One region of the Sphingomonas sp. Leaf28 genome, then DNA from elsewhere that is predicted to be linked to it. Evidence: riboswitches for the same ligand, from Rfam matches in the RefSeq annotation. Region 1 holds a riboswitch; the other holds the start of a gene.
What was found. Region 1 has a riboswitch for thiamine pyrophosphate ahead of ASE79_RS15365 (TonB-dependent receptor). Riboswitches for the same ligand answer to the same signal wherever they lie in the genome.
Positions count from the first base shown of each region.

Region 2: it holds a riboswitch for thiamine pyrophosphate, as region 1 does, so the genes downstream of both, thiC (phosphomethylpyrimidine synthase ThiC) here and ASE79_RS15365 (TonB-dependent receptor) in region 1, are expected to answer to the same signal.

Region 1 covers NZ_LMKX01000009.1:470,206-477,426, reverse strand. The annotation lists gene ASE79_RS15370 (phosphotransferase enzyme family protein) at 1-893, opposite strand, end outside; gene ASE79_RS15365 (TonB-dependent receptor) at 895-3,198, opposite strand; TPP riboswitch at 3,255-3,364, opposite strand; gene ASE79_RS15360 (histidine-type phosphatase) at 3,489-4,703, shown strand; gene ASE79_RS15355 (hypothetical protein) at 4,753-4,974, opposite strand; gene secA (preprotein translocase subunit SecA) at 5,142-7,221, opposite strand, start outside.
Region 2 covers NZ_LMKX01000001.1:1,251,141-1,258,361, forward strand. The annotation lists gene murI (glutamate racemase) at 134-922, opposite strand; gene plsY (glycerol-3-phosphate 1-O-acyltransferase PlsY) at 1,045-1,659, shown strand; gene dprA (DNA-processing protein DprA) at 1,652-2,743, shown strand; gene thiC (phosphomethylpyrimidine synthase ThiC) at 2,842-4,728, opposite strand; TPP riboswitch at 4,767-4,912, opposite strand; gene ASE79_RS05800 (outer membrane protein) at 5,030-5,902, opposite strand; gene ASE79_RS05805 (ferritin-like domain-containing protein) at 5,982-7,010, opposite strand; gene ASE79_RS05810 (ferritin-like domain-containing protein) at 7,061-7,221, opposite strand, start outside.

The sequences.
Region 1 (7,221 bases):
ATCGCATCGTCGTTGCCCTGCCCCAGGTCCAGCCAGCGGATCGCGGTCCGCTCGATCGCGGTCGCGATGTCGTGGGCCGCGGTCGTGCGATCCGCGAGCCCGAAGTCGATCGCGGTCCGCACCGTCCCGTCGTCGCTCCAGAGCAGATTGGACGGATGCCAGTCGTTGTGCGTCCAGAGCGGCGGTTGCTGCGCCATCAGCGCCGGCAGGTCCGCGCCCGCCTGATCAAACAGCCTCGCACACGCCGCCTGCCACGGCCGACCCGCGAGAAACGCGCGCACTGCCGGCCGCGCGGCGACATAGGCGCTCATCGCCGCGATGGAGTCCGCCGCCGGAACGATGCCGAAGCTTGCGACCAGTGGCTGCTGGCGACGCGCCGGTGCATCGAAACCGCGAGCCGCCATGTGCAATTCCGCGAGTGCCACGCCGGCCGCATGCGCGTGATCGCGCGACAGGAACGGCGTCCACGACAGCCGGTCGCGGTACAGGTCCGCGCCGGGCGACTGGCGATGCAGTTCGTACGACCAGTCGCCAACCTTCACGGCGCTCGCCCCGTCGGCCGCGCGCAGGACGTCGGGCACCGACAGCCCCGATGCGGCAAGGTGGGCGATGAACGCATGCTCCTCGCCCAGCCCCTCGCGCGTGCGGACGTGATGATGGTGACGCTTGAGCAGGAAAGGCCCGCGCGTTGTCTGGACCAGCGTGGCGGCGGAAAACGGCCGCGGCGAATGCCAGTGCAGCCCGGTCACCGCCCCCGCCGCCGGAAAGCGCGCGAGCACCGCAGCGGCCTCGTCCGGCGTGATCGCCGGCCAGGTGGGCGCCTCCCACTCCGTGCCCATGCCGTGGACTCGGTGGTCTTCGGGCTCAGGGACGCGCGCGGGGTTCGCTACCATCTCAGAACGCCCGCGAGATCGTCGCCATCACCGCCGCGCCGCTGCCGACATAATAAGCGGGCGCGGTGCCGACGATGACGGTGCCGTTGCGCCCGATCGTGTCCTGCGCGTTGGTGCTGACCGACTGTACGCCGGCGAGGACGTGCGGATCGGTGACGTTGATCGCGTTGACTCGCAGGTCGGTGCGCTTGCCGTCGAGCCAGTCCGCCAGGTGCATGCCGACCGACAGATCGAGCGTCGCATAGCCCTTGATCCGCTCGTCGTTCATGAAGCTCGCATATTGCGCACCGATAGTTTTCGACGCGACGCTGCCGAAGAACCGGCCGTCGTCATAGGTGCCGCCCGCGCCGAACTGGACGGTCGGGCTGGACACCGCGCGGCGGCCGCGGGTCGGCAGGAAGTCCGCACCGACGGGCAGATCGTCGTCGATCCGCGCACGCAGATATTCGCCCGACAAATAGAGACTGACCCCCGCCGCCGGGCGGTAATCGATCTCCGCATCCACCCCGTACGAGGTCTGCCCGCCGGCGTTGATCGTCGTGTTGACCTGCGCCCCGCCATTATCGATCACCGTCGCAAGCTGTCGGTTGCGGAACTTGTAGTGGAAGCCGGTCACCGAGGCGGAGAGCTGCTCGCCGATGAAGCGATAGCCGATCTCCTGCGAGACCGAATATTCGTTCTTGAGGTCGTTGGTCCCCTGCACCACGACCGCGCCGCCATAATAGCTGTTGTAGAGCGTGAATTCGTTGGGCGTGCGGAAGTTGGTGGTAATGTTGGCGAACAGCTGCTGGCGATCGTCGAGCCGGTAGTGGATCGCGGCGCGGGGCAGCGCGGCGAAGCTGTCCTTGCGCACCGCGTCCTGCGGTCCGGGCAGATAGGTCCGGCCGTTGCGCAGCACGCTCACGCCCTTGAACCCCGCCTCGATCGTCAGCCGCGGCGTCAGCGCGATGCTGTCGGCGAGGAAGACGCTCTTGGTCACCGTGACGGTACGCTGGTTCTCATAGGCGAGCAGGCGGCCGTCGGCGGTGCGGATCGCCTTTGCGCGGTACCCCCATCGGTCGGTCGGCTGCCCCTCGGCATCGATCGACGTGTAGGACTGCGTGACGCGGTCGGTGCCGTAATCGAACCAGAGGCCAGCGGTGAGCGTGTGAACGCCTGTCTTCAGCGTGAGCTTGGCGACGGTGCCCGCGCGCATCTGGTCGCCGGTATAGTTGCCGAGCACGGTCGCGACGCCATCGACCGCGCCGGGCAGCGCGATCGGCTGGGCCAGTGCCTCGGTGCCGAGGAAATTCCCCTCCGTGGTCAGCTGAGTCCCATAAGGCGCGTTGCCATAGCCGAACTGGAGATAGCTGGTGGTGTCGAACGCGAGCCGGTCGCTCAGCGCGAGATGCACCGGTGCCGAGGCGTAGAGGTTGCGGAACGGCGCGCGGTACAGCCGCCAGTAGTTGGTGTTCCCAGCGGTGTAGCGCGCATCATAGTTGAACCCGCGCCCCTGCGCGGTCCACTCGGCGAGCGTCGGGCTGGGATAGCTCGACGTGTTCGCGTCGTTATACGACAGCGCGAGGCTGGCCCGGTTGCCCGCGCCCCACTCGTTCAGGATCTTGGCGTCGATGTGCTGGCGCGTGTCGAAGCCCGGCCCCCGCCAGTTGTCCGCGCGGGTGTTCGAATAGGACAGGAAGGCCTTCAGCCCGGTTTGCCCGATCGTACCGCTGTCGACGCGAACGAAGCCGCGCCGCGCCGCATAGCTGCCGAGCGACAGGTCGACGAGCGCACCGGGGCGCGCTTTCGGATCGTCGAGCGCGAGCGACAACAGCCCGCCCGCGCCACCCAGCGTCGGCGAATCGATGTCCACCGAGCCTTGCGCGATCGAGATGCGCTTCAAATTCTCGGGGTCGGCAAACTGCGAGGGATAGGCGTAATAATAGCCGATGTCGTTCTGCGGCGCGCCTTCCATCAGCACGCCGATCTCGTCCTGGCCGAGACCGCGCAGCGTCAGGCTGGAGCTGGTCGACAGGCCGTAGGGATCGCTCGACGCGACATTCGCGCCGGGCAGCAACGTGACGAGCTGGAACGCATTGAGCGTCGGCGCCTGCTTGACGATGAAGTCGGCGGAGATCGCACTCTGCGCGCGCGGCACTTTCTGGTCGGGCAGAAACCCGGCCGAATCCTGCTTGCCGACCACCCGGATCTCGGCGGGTTCGACCGGGTCGGGCGCGACCTGCGCCGCGGCCGACGAGGCGACGAACGCCGCCGACAGCATCAATGCGATGCGCGCCGACCGCCTGCGGTCGCAAGAGGCCGACATCACGAGCGAAAACCGATACTGAAAAACGTCACGTCCACTCCAATCGGAGGGACGACGGGCCAGCCGCAGACCCTCCCTACGCCGGTATCAGCCGGATCAGGTTCAGCGGGTCATGGGCTGCAGCCCACCTCTCAGCCGCGCATCAGCGGCCCCCCGGGGATGCGCGGCGCTTAAGTGGTTGGACAAGCGATGGGAAGCGCTATCGCGACGACGGTGTCACGCCAGTGACACCCGCGGTGCCTAGGGGGCGATCGGCGTGCGCCGCCCTCTATCGAACCAGGACCCGTATAATGCCCGCTCTCCCTCCCGTATCGGCCGCGTTCCGTGCCGCCATCGGCCTGTCGCTGTCGATCATTCCGGCCGTGACTCAGGCGCGCACGCTACCGCGCGACCTGCGGCTCGAGCGGGTCGTGATGCTGATGCGGCACGGCGTGCGCGCGCCGCTGGCGGGCGAAGTGCCCGACTCCACGCGGACCGCGCAACCCTGGCCGACCTGGCCGGTCCCCGAAGGACAGGTGACCCCGCACGGCGCCGCCGCGATGCGGTTGCTCGGGCGGCATGACCGTCGCTGGCTCGCCCCGCTCGGGCTCGCCCGCTGCCCGGTGCCGGGCTCGATCCGGATATGGACCAACACCGCCAGCCGGACGATCGCGAGCGGAGAGGCCTATGTGCAGGGGTTCGCCCCGGGCTGTCACGTCGCGGTCGGCCACCGCCCCGTCGGCCAGACCGACCCGATCTTCGAGCCGCTGTCTGCGCGCGCGACCGCGTTCGTGCCCCGCGAGGCGATCGCCTCGATCGATCGCCATACCGGCGGGATGGACGCGCTCGTCGCCCGCCATCGCCCGGCACTCGCGCGGATCGACACCGTGCTCGGCTGTGAGGCTGGCGTGTGCAGCCCGGTTACGCCTGCGACCGTTAGCGCATCGGCCGATGGGCACGGCATCGATCTGTCGGGCCCGATCCGCGCCGCGTCGGGGACCGCGCAGGTCCTGCTGCTCGAAGAGGCCGAGGGCATGCCCCGCCGCCAGGTCGGATGGGGCCGCGCCAATCCCGCGACGATCGCGCAGGTCGGTGCGGTGCACGCCGCATTGTTCGATGTGTTCACGCGCTCGCCCTACATGGCGGCGCATCAGGCCTCGGTTCTCGGCCAGCGGATCATCGAAACGCTCACCGCGCGGAGCGCCCCGCGCCTCGACGTGATGGTCGGCCACGATACCAATGTAACGGCGCTGGCCGCCGCGCTGCACGTCGATCTCGATGCGCCGGGCTTTGCCCGCAACGACATCGCACCCGGCGGCGCGCTGGTGGTCGAGCGGTTGCGCGACACGCGATCGGGGGAGCGGTTCGTCCGGCTATATTACCGCGTGCAACCGCTGGCCGCGATCCGCGTGTTGAAGGCCGACGTCGTCGTGACGCCGCTCACTATTTCAGGCTGTGCGTCGCCCTGCCGGCTCGACCGCTTCGTCACGCTGCTGCGGTCGAGGATCGCCGTACCGCGCCCATAGGATGGCGTGATCACGGCGATCCACTGACACGACTTAAGGAGATGCTCGCTCAGCCGTGAGTGCGTGCGCGTGCCTTCTCCGCCTTGGCCTGCTTGGCATAATGGTGATGCGCGACGGCACACCCGACCGCGGCGCCCATCACCGCATGCCCCTTGCCGACGAAATGGCCGCCGACGCCGCCCGCCGCCGCGCCGCGGATACAGCCCTTGGCCAGCACGGGAGACGCGCTCATGGCCAGCAACGGAAGAGCAACCAGCGTAAGATACCGCATGCCTAAGTCCTTTATCGACGAGATCAGGACTTAGAAAACACGGTCAACTTGCTCACGTTCCGTGAGATTTCGTTCATGTTCTCCGGCATCGCATCCAGCCGATCCGGGAGGCAAAGCCTCGGCCCGCCCGGAACGCCCATGCGTCCGAGCAGGCCGGGTTCAACCGATCACACCGCGCCGTGGCACTGCTTGTACTTGCGGCCCGACCCGCACGGGCATGGCGCGTTGCGGCTGACCACGCCTTCCCAATTCGCCGGATCCTCGCCGATATCGGCCTCCTGCGGCTGCGGGATCTGGAGCGGCGGCATCGTCGACGTGATGTGGCCGCGCGTGCCCGCATCGAAGTCGTTCGAATTGTCCTCGCCCGTGAACGGGTCGAAATGCGTCGTGATGAAATCGGGCAGTTCGGGCAGGCCGACCGGCGCCTGCATCTGGAACTGCGCATGCGCGATCGTCTTGGTCACGTCCTCGCGGATCGTCTCGAGCATCCGCTGGAACAGCGAGAACGCCTCCTGCTTATACTCGTTGATCGGCGTCTTCTGCGCGTACGCACGCAGATGAACCACCTGGCGCAGCGCGTCGAGCGTCGCCAGATGCTCCTTCCAGTGATGGTCGAGATTCTGCAGCAGGATCGACTTCTCGACCGACGTCCACGTCTCCGCATCCAGATCCGCGGCCTTCGTCGCGATCGCCTCGTCCGCCATCGCGCGGACTCGCTCCTCGATCACCTCGGGGTCGACCGATTCCTCGAGCAGCCACGCGTCGATCGGCGGCTCGAGGTTCATCACCTCGGCAAGCCGCGCCTTCATCCCCGCCACGTCCCACTGCTCGGGATACGAGTTGGGCGGGCATGCATCGCCGATGATCACGTTGACCGTCTCCGCGCGCATGTCGGTCACCACGTCGCCGACCGTCTCGGCATCCATGATGTCCGCGCGCTGCTCGTAGATGACCTTGCGCTGCTCGTTCATCACGTCATCATATTCGACGACCTGCTTGCGGATGTCGTAGTTGCGCGCCTCGACCTTCTTCTGCGCGGTCTCGATCGCCTTGCTCAGCCACTTGCTGCCGATCGCCTCGCCGTCCTCGATATTGTTGCGCATCATCTTGGCGAACAGCGTGTCCGGCCCGAAGATACGCAGCAGATCGTCGTCGAGGCTGAGATAGAAGCGCGACAGGCCCGGATCGCCCTGACGCCCAGAGCGCCCGCGCAGCTGGTTGTCGATACGCCGGCTCTCGTGCCGCTCGGTGCCGAGCACGAACAGGCCGCCCGCGGCGAGCACCGCCTGCTTCTCGGCCTCGATCTCGATCTCGATCCGCGCCGCCTCGGCGGCATATTCCGGCGTCCCCTCGACGAGCTCCGGATGCTCGTCGAGCATGCGGAATTCGAGGTTGCCGCCGAGTTTAATGTCGGTGCCGCGGCCCGCCATGTTGGTCGCGATCGTCACCGCGGACTTGCGCCCGGCCTGCGCGACGATGTGCGCCTCCATCTCGTGGAAGCGCGCGTTCAGCACCTTGTGCTCGACCTGCTCGCCGACCAGGAACTCGCTCAGCAGCTCGGACTTCTCGATCGACACCGTGCCGACCAGCACCGGCTGGCCGAGATCGGCGTGATGCTTGATCTTCTTGGCGATCGCCGCGAACTTGTCCTTGGTGTCCTTGTAGAACTCGTCTTCCTCGTCGACGCGCTTGACCGTGACGTTGGTCGGGATGCTGACGACGTTGATCTTGTAAATGTCGTAGAATTCGGCCGCCTCGGTCGCGGCCGTGCCGGTCATGCCGCCGATCTTGGGATACATGCGGAAATAGTTCTGGAACGTGATCGAGGCCATCGTCTGGTTCTCGGGCTCGATCTGGACGCCCTCCTTCGCCTCGACCGCCTGGTGCAGGCCGTCCGACCAGCGCCGGCCGTCCATCATGCGGCCGGTGAACTCGTCGATGATGATGACCTTGCCGTCCTTGACGATGTAGTCGATGTCCGACTTGAACATCACGATCGCGCGCAGCGCCTGGTTGAGGTGGTGCACGACCTGCGTGTTCTCGAAGTCGTACAGGTTCTGCCCCTCGAGCAGCCCCGCCGCCTCGAGCATCCGCTCGACCTTCTCGGTGCCGTCCTCGGTGAGGATGATCGTCTTCTGCTTCTCGTCCTTGTCGTAGTCGGCGGGATCGAGCTGCTTCACGACCGCGTCGACCTGCATGTACAGCTCGGACTTGTCGTCGGTCGGGCCGGAGATGATGAGCGGCGTA
Region 2 (7,221 bases), on a different contig from region 1:
CTTGGGCACTACGCCTCACTTTCACTCAGTTCCAGCGCAATACCGCTCTTACGGTGATCGCTTTCCTCGTCCTGGCAGCACATTGCCACGATGCGCCCGCGAAGCAAGGTGCCACATTGTCCCAGGCCGTCGCCTAAAGCTGCTCGATCCTGCCGAACCCGCGCGCCGCCAACGCCGGTCCGAGCGCGCGTTCGTCGTTGCCCAACCGCGTGAAGACGGCGATGCCCTCGCCCGCACCCGACCACGTTTCGCCCTGCACCAGGTGAACGATCCGCCGCGCGATCCCGGGACCGCCGTCGACGAACCGCACGCCGGGCGCCGCCACCGCAAGCTCGGCCTCGACCAGCGGGAAATGCGTGCACGCGTTGACGATCACGTCGATCGAGTCGCCGCCGGATTGCGAGAACAAGCCGTTGAGCACTTTGGCATAGCGTTCCGGCGCCACCGCCCGCCCGTGCAGCTTGGCCTCCGCCATCTCGACCAGCGCCGCCGATCCGTAGCGCAGCACGGTGCAATCGCCAGCGAACCTCGCCGCGAGATCGTCGACATAGGCCTGCCGCACCGTCGCCTCGGTCCCCAGCACGCCGATCGTCCGCGTGACCGACAATACGGCGGCGGGCTTGATCGCCGGTACCGTTCCGACAACCGGCAGGTTGAGCGCCGCGCGCACCACCGGCAAGGCGATCGTCGAGGCCGTGTTACACGCGATCACGATCAACCGCGGCCGGTACCGCTCCGCGAGCCGCCCCAGCAACACCGGCACGCGCGCGGCGATCTCCGCCTCGCTCTTGGTGCCGTACGGAAAACCGGCCGAGTCGGCGGCGTAGACGAACGGCGCGTCAGGCAGCGCCGCGCGCGCAGGTCCGACGATCGACAACCCGCCGACACCGGAATCGAAGAACAGGATGGGGCGCATGTCCATCCCCGCGCCTTAGGACGGATTGGCGCGTCTGAACCAGACCTCGCGTGCGATCGGCCGCCGCTCGAGGCCATTTGCCGTCCGCCACGACTCGTTTATAAGCGCGGCCAGAACGGGGGACATGCTTGCAGACGGAAATTCTCTGGGTCGCGCCCACGCTATCGCTCGTGCTCAGCTATCTGCTCGGCTCGATCCCGTTCGGCGTCATTTTGACTCGGCTCGGCGGCGCGGGCGATCTGCGCACGATCGGCTCTGGCAATATCGGCGCTACGAACGTCCTGCGCACCGGTCGCAAGGGCCTTGCCGCCGCCACGCTGCTGCTCGACATGGCCAAGGGGGCGGTGGCCGTCCTGCTCGTCGCGTCGCTCTTCCCCGGTAACGCATTGCTGGCCGCCGCCGGTGCGTTCATCGGCCATTGCTACCCCGTCTGGCTCAGGTTCAAGGGCGGCAAGGGCGTCGCCACGCTCATGGGGATCGTCGTCGCGCTCTACTGGCCGCTGGGGCTCGTCTATGCGGCCGTCTGGCTCGGGCTTCTTGCTGCTCTGCGTATCTCCTCGGTCGCTGGCATGACCGCCGCACTCAGCGCGCCGTTCGCGGCGGCATTGTTCGGTCGGTTCGATCTCGTCCTGCTGCTTCTCGCGCTCGCGCTGATCGTGTTGTGGAAGCACCGCGAGAACGTCGAGCGGCTATTTTCCGGCACCGAGCCGCGGATCGGCGCCAACCGGAAAAAGAATGGCTGACCCGACGGTCTCCCGTCTTCGGCTCATCCGCACGACCGGGATCGGACCGGTCACCTATCGCCAGCTCATCGCCCGCTTCGGCAACGCGGAGGCTGCCATCGCCGCACTCCCGATGCTTGCCCAACGCGGCGGCGGGCGCAGTCCCCGGATCGCCGACGTCTCCGTCGCCGAACGCGAAATCGCCGCCACCACCAGGCTTGGTGCGCGCTACCTGTTCCTCGACGACCCGGACTATCCGCGTCTCCTAGCCGAGATCGAAACCGCCCCCCCGGCGCTGATCTTCCGCGGCGACATCGCGCACGCAGCCCGCCCCTGCGTCGCGATGGTCGGCGCGCGCAACGCATCGGCCGCCGCTTGTAGGTTCGCGCGCCAGCTCGCGCTCCAGCTGGCGGAAGAGGGCACGACCATCGTCTCGGGCCTCGCGCGCGGCATCGACACGGCGGCGCATATCGGCGCGCTGGGTGCCGGCTCAGCCGGCGCCACGATCGGGGTGATCGCCAGCGGAATCGACATCGCCTATCCGCCCGACAACACCGCCTTGCAGGAGCGGATCGCCACCGCCGGCCTCCTGCTCGCCGAACAACCCCCCGGTACCGAACCCAAGGCGCGCAACTTCCCCTCGCGCAACCGCATCATCGCAGGCCTTGCGATCGGCACGGTCGTGGTCGAGGCCGTCCCCAAATCCGGGTCGCTCATCACCGCGCGGCTCGCCAACGAATCCGGCCGCGAGGTCATGGCCGTGCCCGGCAGCCCGCTCGACCCGCGGGCGCAAGGCTGCAACCTGCTGATCCGCGAGGGCGCCACCCTGGTGCAATCGGCCGCCGATATCCTCGAACAGATCCGCCCGTTCGATCCCCGCTCGGTCCGCTCGCCGATCGACGCCTTTGCCGCGACGCCGACGCAGGATGCCAGCGACGCCGACCGCCGCCGGATCGCCGACCTGCTCGGCCCCGTCCCCGTTGCGATCGACGAGCTCATTCGCCAGTCGCGCGAGAGCCCGGCGGTCGTCCACACCGTGCTGCTCGAACTCGAACTCGCCGGCCGCCTTGAGCGTCACGCCGGCGGACGCGTCAGTCTCGCCTGATCGCGAGACGCTATCCTCCCCCGCCAAGGGGAGGATAGCCGGGCTGCGGCTTTGAGTTATTCCGCGGGCAGATAGATCTCGCTGCCCTTCGCGCGAAACTACTCGCTCATATCGGCCATGCCCTGCTCGGCATCGGCCAGCGTCGCGCCGGTCGCGAACTTGGCGCGGTCGGCATCGGCCGCGGTGACGTCCACCGCGAGGAACGTATCCGCCGGGCTGTTCTGCTTGGCGGCGAAATCGCGCACCTCCTGCGTGATCTTCATCGAGCAGAATTTGGGCCCGCACATCGAGCAGAAATGCGCGGTCTTGGCACCCTCCGCAGGAAGCGTTTGGTCGTGATACTGTTCGGCCGTATCGGGATCGAGGCTCAGGTTGAACTGATCGCGCCAGCGGAATTCGAACCGCGCGCGCGACAGCGCATCGTCGCGCATCTGCGCGGCGGGGTGACCCTTCGCCAGATCGGCGGCATGCGCGGCCAGCTTGTAGGTGACGACGCCGACCTTCACGTCGTCGCGGTCGGGAAGCCCGAGATGCTCCTTGGGCGTCACGTAGCAAAGCATCGCGGTGCCATACCAACCGATCATCGCGGCGCCGATGCCGCTGGTGATATGGTCGTAGCCCGGCGCGATGTCGGTGGTGAGCGGCCCGAGCGTGTAGAACGGCGCTTCGCCGCAGACCTCGAGCTGCTTGTCCATATTCTCCTTGATCTTGTGCATCGGCACATGGCCGGGGCCTTCGATCATGACCTGCACGTCGCTCTTCCACGCACGATGCGTCAGTTCGCCGAGCGTGTAGAGCTCGCTGAACTGCGCCTCGTCGTTCGCGTCGGCGATCGAACCGGGGCGCAGGCCATCGCCGAGCGAATAGGCGATGTCATACGCCTTCATGATCTCGGTGATCTCGTCGAACCGCTCGTAGAGGAAGCTCTCCTTGTGGTGGCTGAGGCACCATTTCGCCATGATCGAGCCACCGCGGCTGACGATGCCGGTGACGCGCTTGGCGGTCATCGGGATGTAGGCGAGGCGGACGCCGGCGTGGATCGTGAAATAGTCGACGCCCTGCTCGGCCTGCTCGATCAGCGTGTCGCGGAAGATCTCCCAGGTCAGGTCCTCGGCAACACCGCCGACCTTTTCCAGGGCCTGGTAGATCGGCACCGTGCCGATCGGGACGGGCGAGTTGCGCAGGATCCATTCGCGCGTGTCGTGGATGTTGCGACCGGTGCTGAGGTCCATCACCGTGTCAGCACCCCAGCGGATCGACCAGACGAGCTTGTCGACTTCGGCCGCGACATTCGATGCGACCGCCGAATTGCCGATATTGGCGTTGATCTTGACCAGGAAGTTGCGGCCGATCGCCATCGGTTCGGATTCGGGGTGGTTGATGTTGTTGGGGATGATCGCGCGGCCGCGCGCGATCTCGTCGCGGACGAATTCGGGGGTGACGAAGTCGGGGATCTGCGCGCCGAAGCTTTCGCCGTCGCGCTTATAGTCCTTGAGCATCGCGCGGCCGAGATTCTCGCGGGTGGCGACATATTCCATCTCGGGGGTGATGATCCCCCGCCGCGCGTAATGCATCTGGCTGACATTGGCGCCGGGCTTGGCGCGCAAGGGGCGCTTGATGCTGCCGGGGAATTGCGGGACGCCGCCCGAGCGGTCGGGGCCGAGCTGGCCATTATCCTCGGGACGGACTTCGCGCGCGTCATAGCTCTCGACGTCGCCGCGCGCTTCGATCCAGGCGCGGCGGAGTTGCGGCAGGCCCGCGTCGATGTCGATCGTGGCGCGCGGGTCGGTGTACGGGCCGCTCGTGTCATAGACGCGCAGGGGCGGCTCAGAACAGCTCGGGTCGAGGACGATCTCGCGCATCGCGACTCGGACGTCGGGGCTGGTCGGCACCGCGACGTGGATTTTCCGCGAGCCCCGGATCGGGCCGGTGGTGACGCCGATCTGTGCTGCGGGCTGGGGGAAATGCGTGTCGACGTCGGCCATGCGCTTGCTCCTAAAGATATCGGAGCAAGGCTGCGGTTCTGTAGCGACCGCTCCCTCCCTCCGCCGGTATCAACCGGATCAGGTTCAGCGGGTCGAAGGCTCCTGCCTTCCTCTCAAGCGCGGTGGGGTGCCCAGCAAATTCGCATTTGATGGGAACCCGGCAGCGCTCCCCCGGGGTGTGGCAAGCATAGGGGCACGGGCTTGGTACGCAACGCAAAAAGGACCGCCGCCCGGTTCGGGTAGCGGTCCTTCCTGTCGATGGGTCGGTTGTCAGCCACTGCGTCGGGGGCTGACCTTTACGTCAGAAGCGGAACGACACCGTCCCGCGCAGGCTATGCCAGCGGAAATTCTCGTCGCTGCGGCGGAACGTGGTGCCGGAAGTGTTGGGCGCCAGCACGAACGGGTTGTTCGCCAGCAGGACCGGGCTGCCCGCAAGCGCGGTACCGGCGGTGACGCGGACGCGGGCGTCGTCGTCCTTATACTGGTGATAGGTGTATTCCATGCCGATCGAGATGTTCTTGGTCAGCTTCTGCTCGATGCCGCCGCCGCCGACATAGCCCCAGCGCTTGTCCGAGCCGGTGGCTGCGAACGCATTGGCGGTGTTGGTGGTGAAGAACAGATTGTCGATCTTGGCATAGCCGGCGCCGCCGGTGGCGTAGAACAGCGTGTTGCGCGCGGCGAGACCGGCGCGCGCGCGGACCGAGCCCTCCCACTTCAGCTTGCGCGCCATCGTGTAGCTGGCGGGGGTCGTCGAGAAGGCGGCGACGCTGTCGGTGATCTCGGCCTTGCCGAATTCGCCGACCAGGCCGACCACGAACGGACCGCTCTGCACGTCGAAGCCCGCGCGGCCATAATAGGACCAGCCGTCATCGTCGTTACGGCATCCATAAGCCGGGACGGCGGTGCGGGCCGAGCCGTTGCAGAAGCCGGGCGAGAAGGCGTTTGCACCGGTGATCGTGTTAACGCTGTCGCTGAAGTTACCGTCGCCATTGCGGTCGAACAGGATCGACGAGCCGACGTCGTTGGGCTGGACGTCGTAACCGCCGGCAGCACCGATATACAGGCCCGAGAACGGCTTGTCGTCGGTCGTCATGTCCTGCGCGTGCGCCGGAACGGCAAAAATGCCCGCGGTGGCGAGACCGGCGAGCATCGTGAGTTTCGTGAAGTGAGTCATGGTCGTTCCCCAAACAAGGGTCGCGGCGCTCCCAATGCTCGCCGCGACCCAAGGTTTCTGTTTCGGTTGCGCAGGCCGATCAGGCGTTGGCGGCACTCGTCTTGATGTTGCCGTTGACACCGGCCGGGAAGAACCCGCCCATCGAGACGGCCGTCTTGTTGAGATAGACGATGTTGAGCACCTGGCCGGTCGAACGGCTGTAGGCGAGCCCGTTGGCGTCGGTGGGCACGATGTTCGACATCGTCGCATCCGATCCGGTGATGCCCTGATCGTCGTCGCCGATCACGCCCGTCGACGTGTTCGTGACGGTACCGTCGAGGCTGTCGCGCGCGTCGCTGATCTGGTTGGCGCCTGTGACCAGCGAAGGTGTGGTCAGGCCCTTACGGAACAGGATCGTCCGGATAAGACCGGCGTGATAGGCCTCGGCAGCAAGAATGCCGGCGGCAGCTTCCAGATACGTCTTGTTCGCGATCAGCGGCGATGCGCCCTTATAGGCCGAAACGCCGACGTCCTCGAAGATATATGCCCCCAGCAGGAAGCTGTTGTCGTCGGCATAGGGGTTGAACACTCCCGTCGCACCAATGACGCCGGCCGCACGCGCAGCAGAGGTAAATGCACCCGGCGCGGCAGCGGTGCCGGCCGAGATGTCGAGTGCAGGCTGCGCCACGGCGGCGGTGCCAAGCGCGGACCGCAGGAACGCGACGTGCGCGACCTCGTCGATCGCGATCTCGCGGGCATATTCGCGCACGACAGTGTCGGAGAACGGTACCTGCGCACCGCCCGTGACCCCACCCTGCGTGCCGGTCCCGGTCAGCAGGCTCGCATTGAGCCCGACGCCGAACGCCGCATAGGCATAGAATTGTGCCTCGAGATATTCGAGGTTGAGTGCGAAGTTCAGCACGTCCGCGTCATTCAGCGCAGCCGTCGGAGTCGGCGACGGTGTCGGCGACGGGGCGAGATCGGAATCATCGCTGCCGCAGGCGGAGAGCAGCGTCGCACCGCCGAGTGCGATCGCCGAGCCACCGGCGAAACGAAGGAAGCTGCGGCGCTCGTTGCGGCGCGTGGCGATCGCGTCGAATATTTCGAGCTTGGTATTGAGATCGGTCATTGGGGTATCCCCTGAATAGCGAAGAAAAGCAGTGGGCTAGGCTGATGCGATCAGCCTGCCGCGGTGCTCGTCCTGATGTTGCCGTTCATGCCGCTCGGGTAGAAACCGCCCGCCGACGCTGCACCGCTGTTGAGGTACACGATGTTGAGCACCTGGCTGGCCGAGCGGCTGTACGCGACGCCGTTGCTGTCGAGCGGAACGATGTTCGACA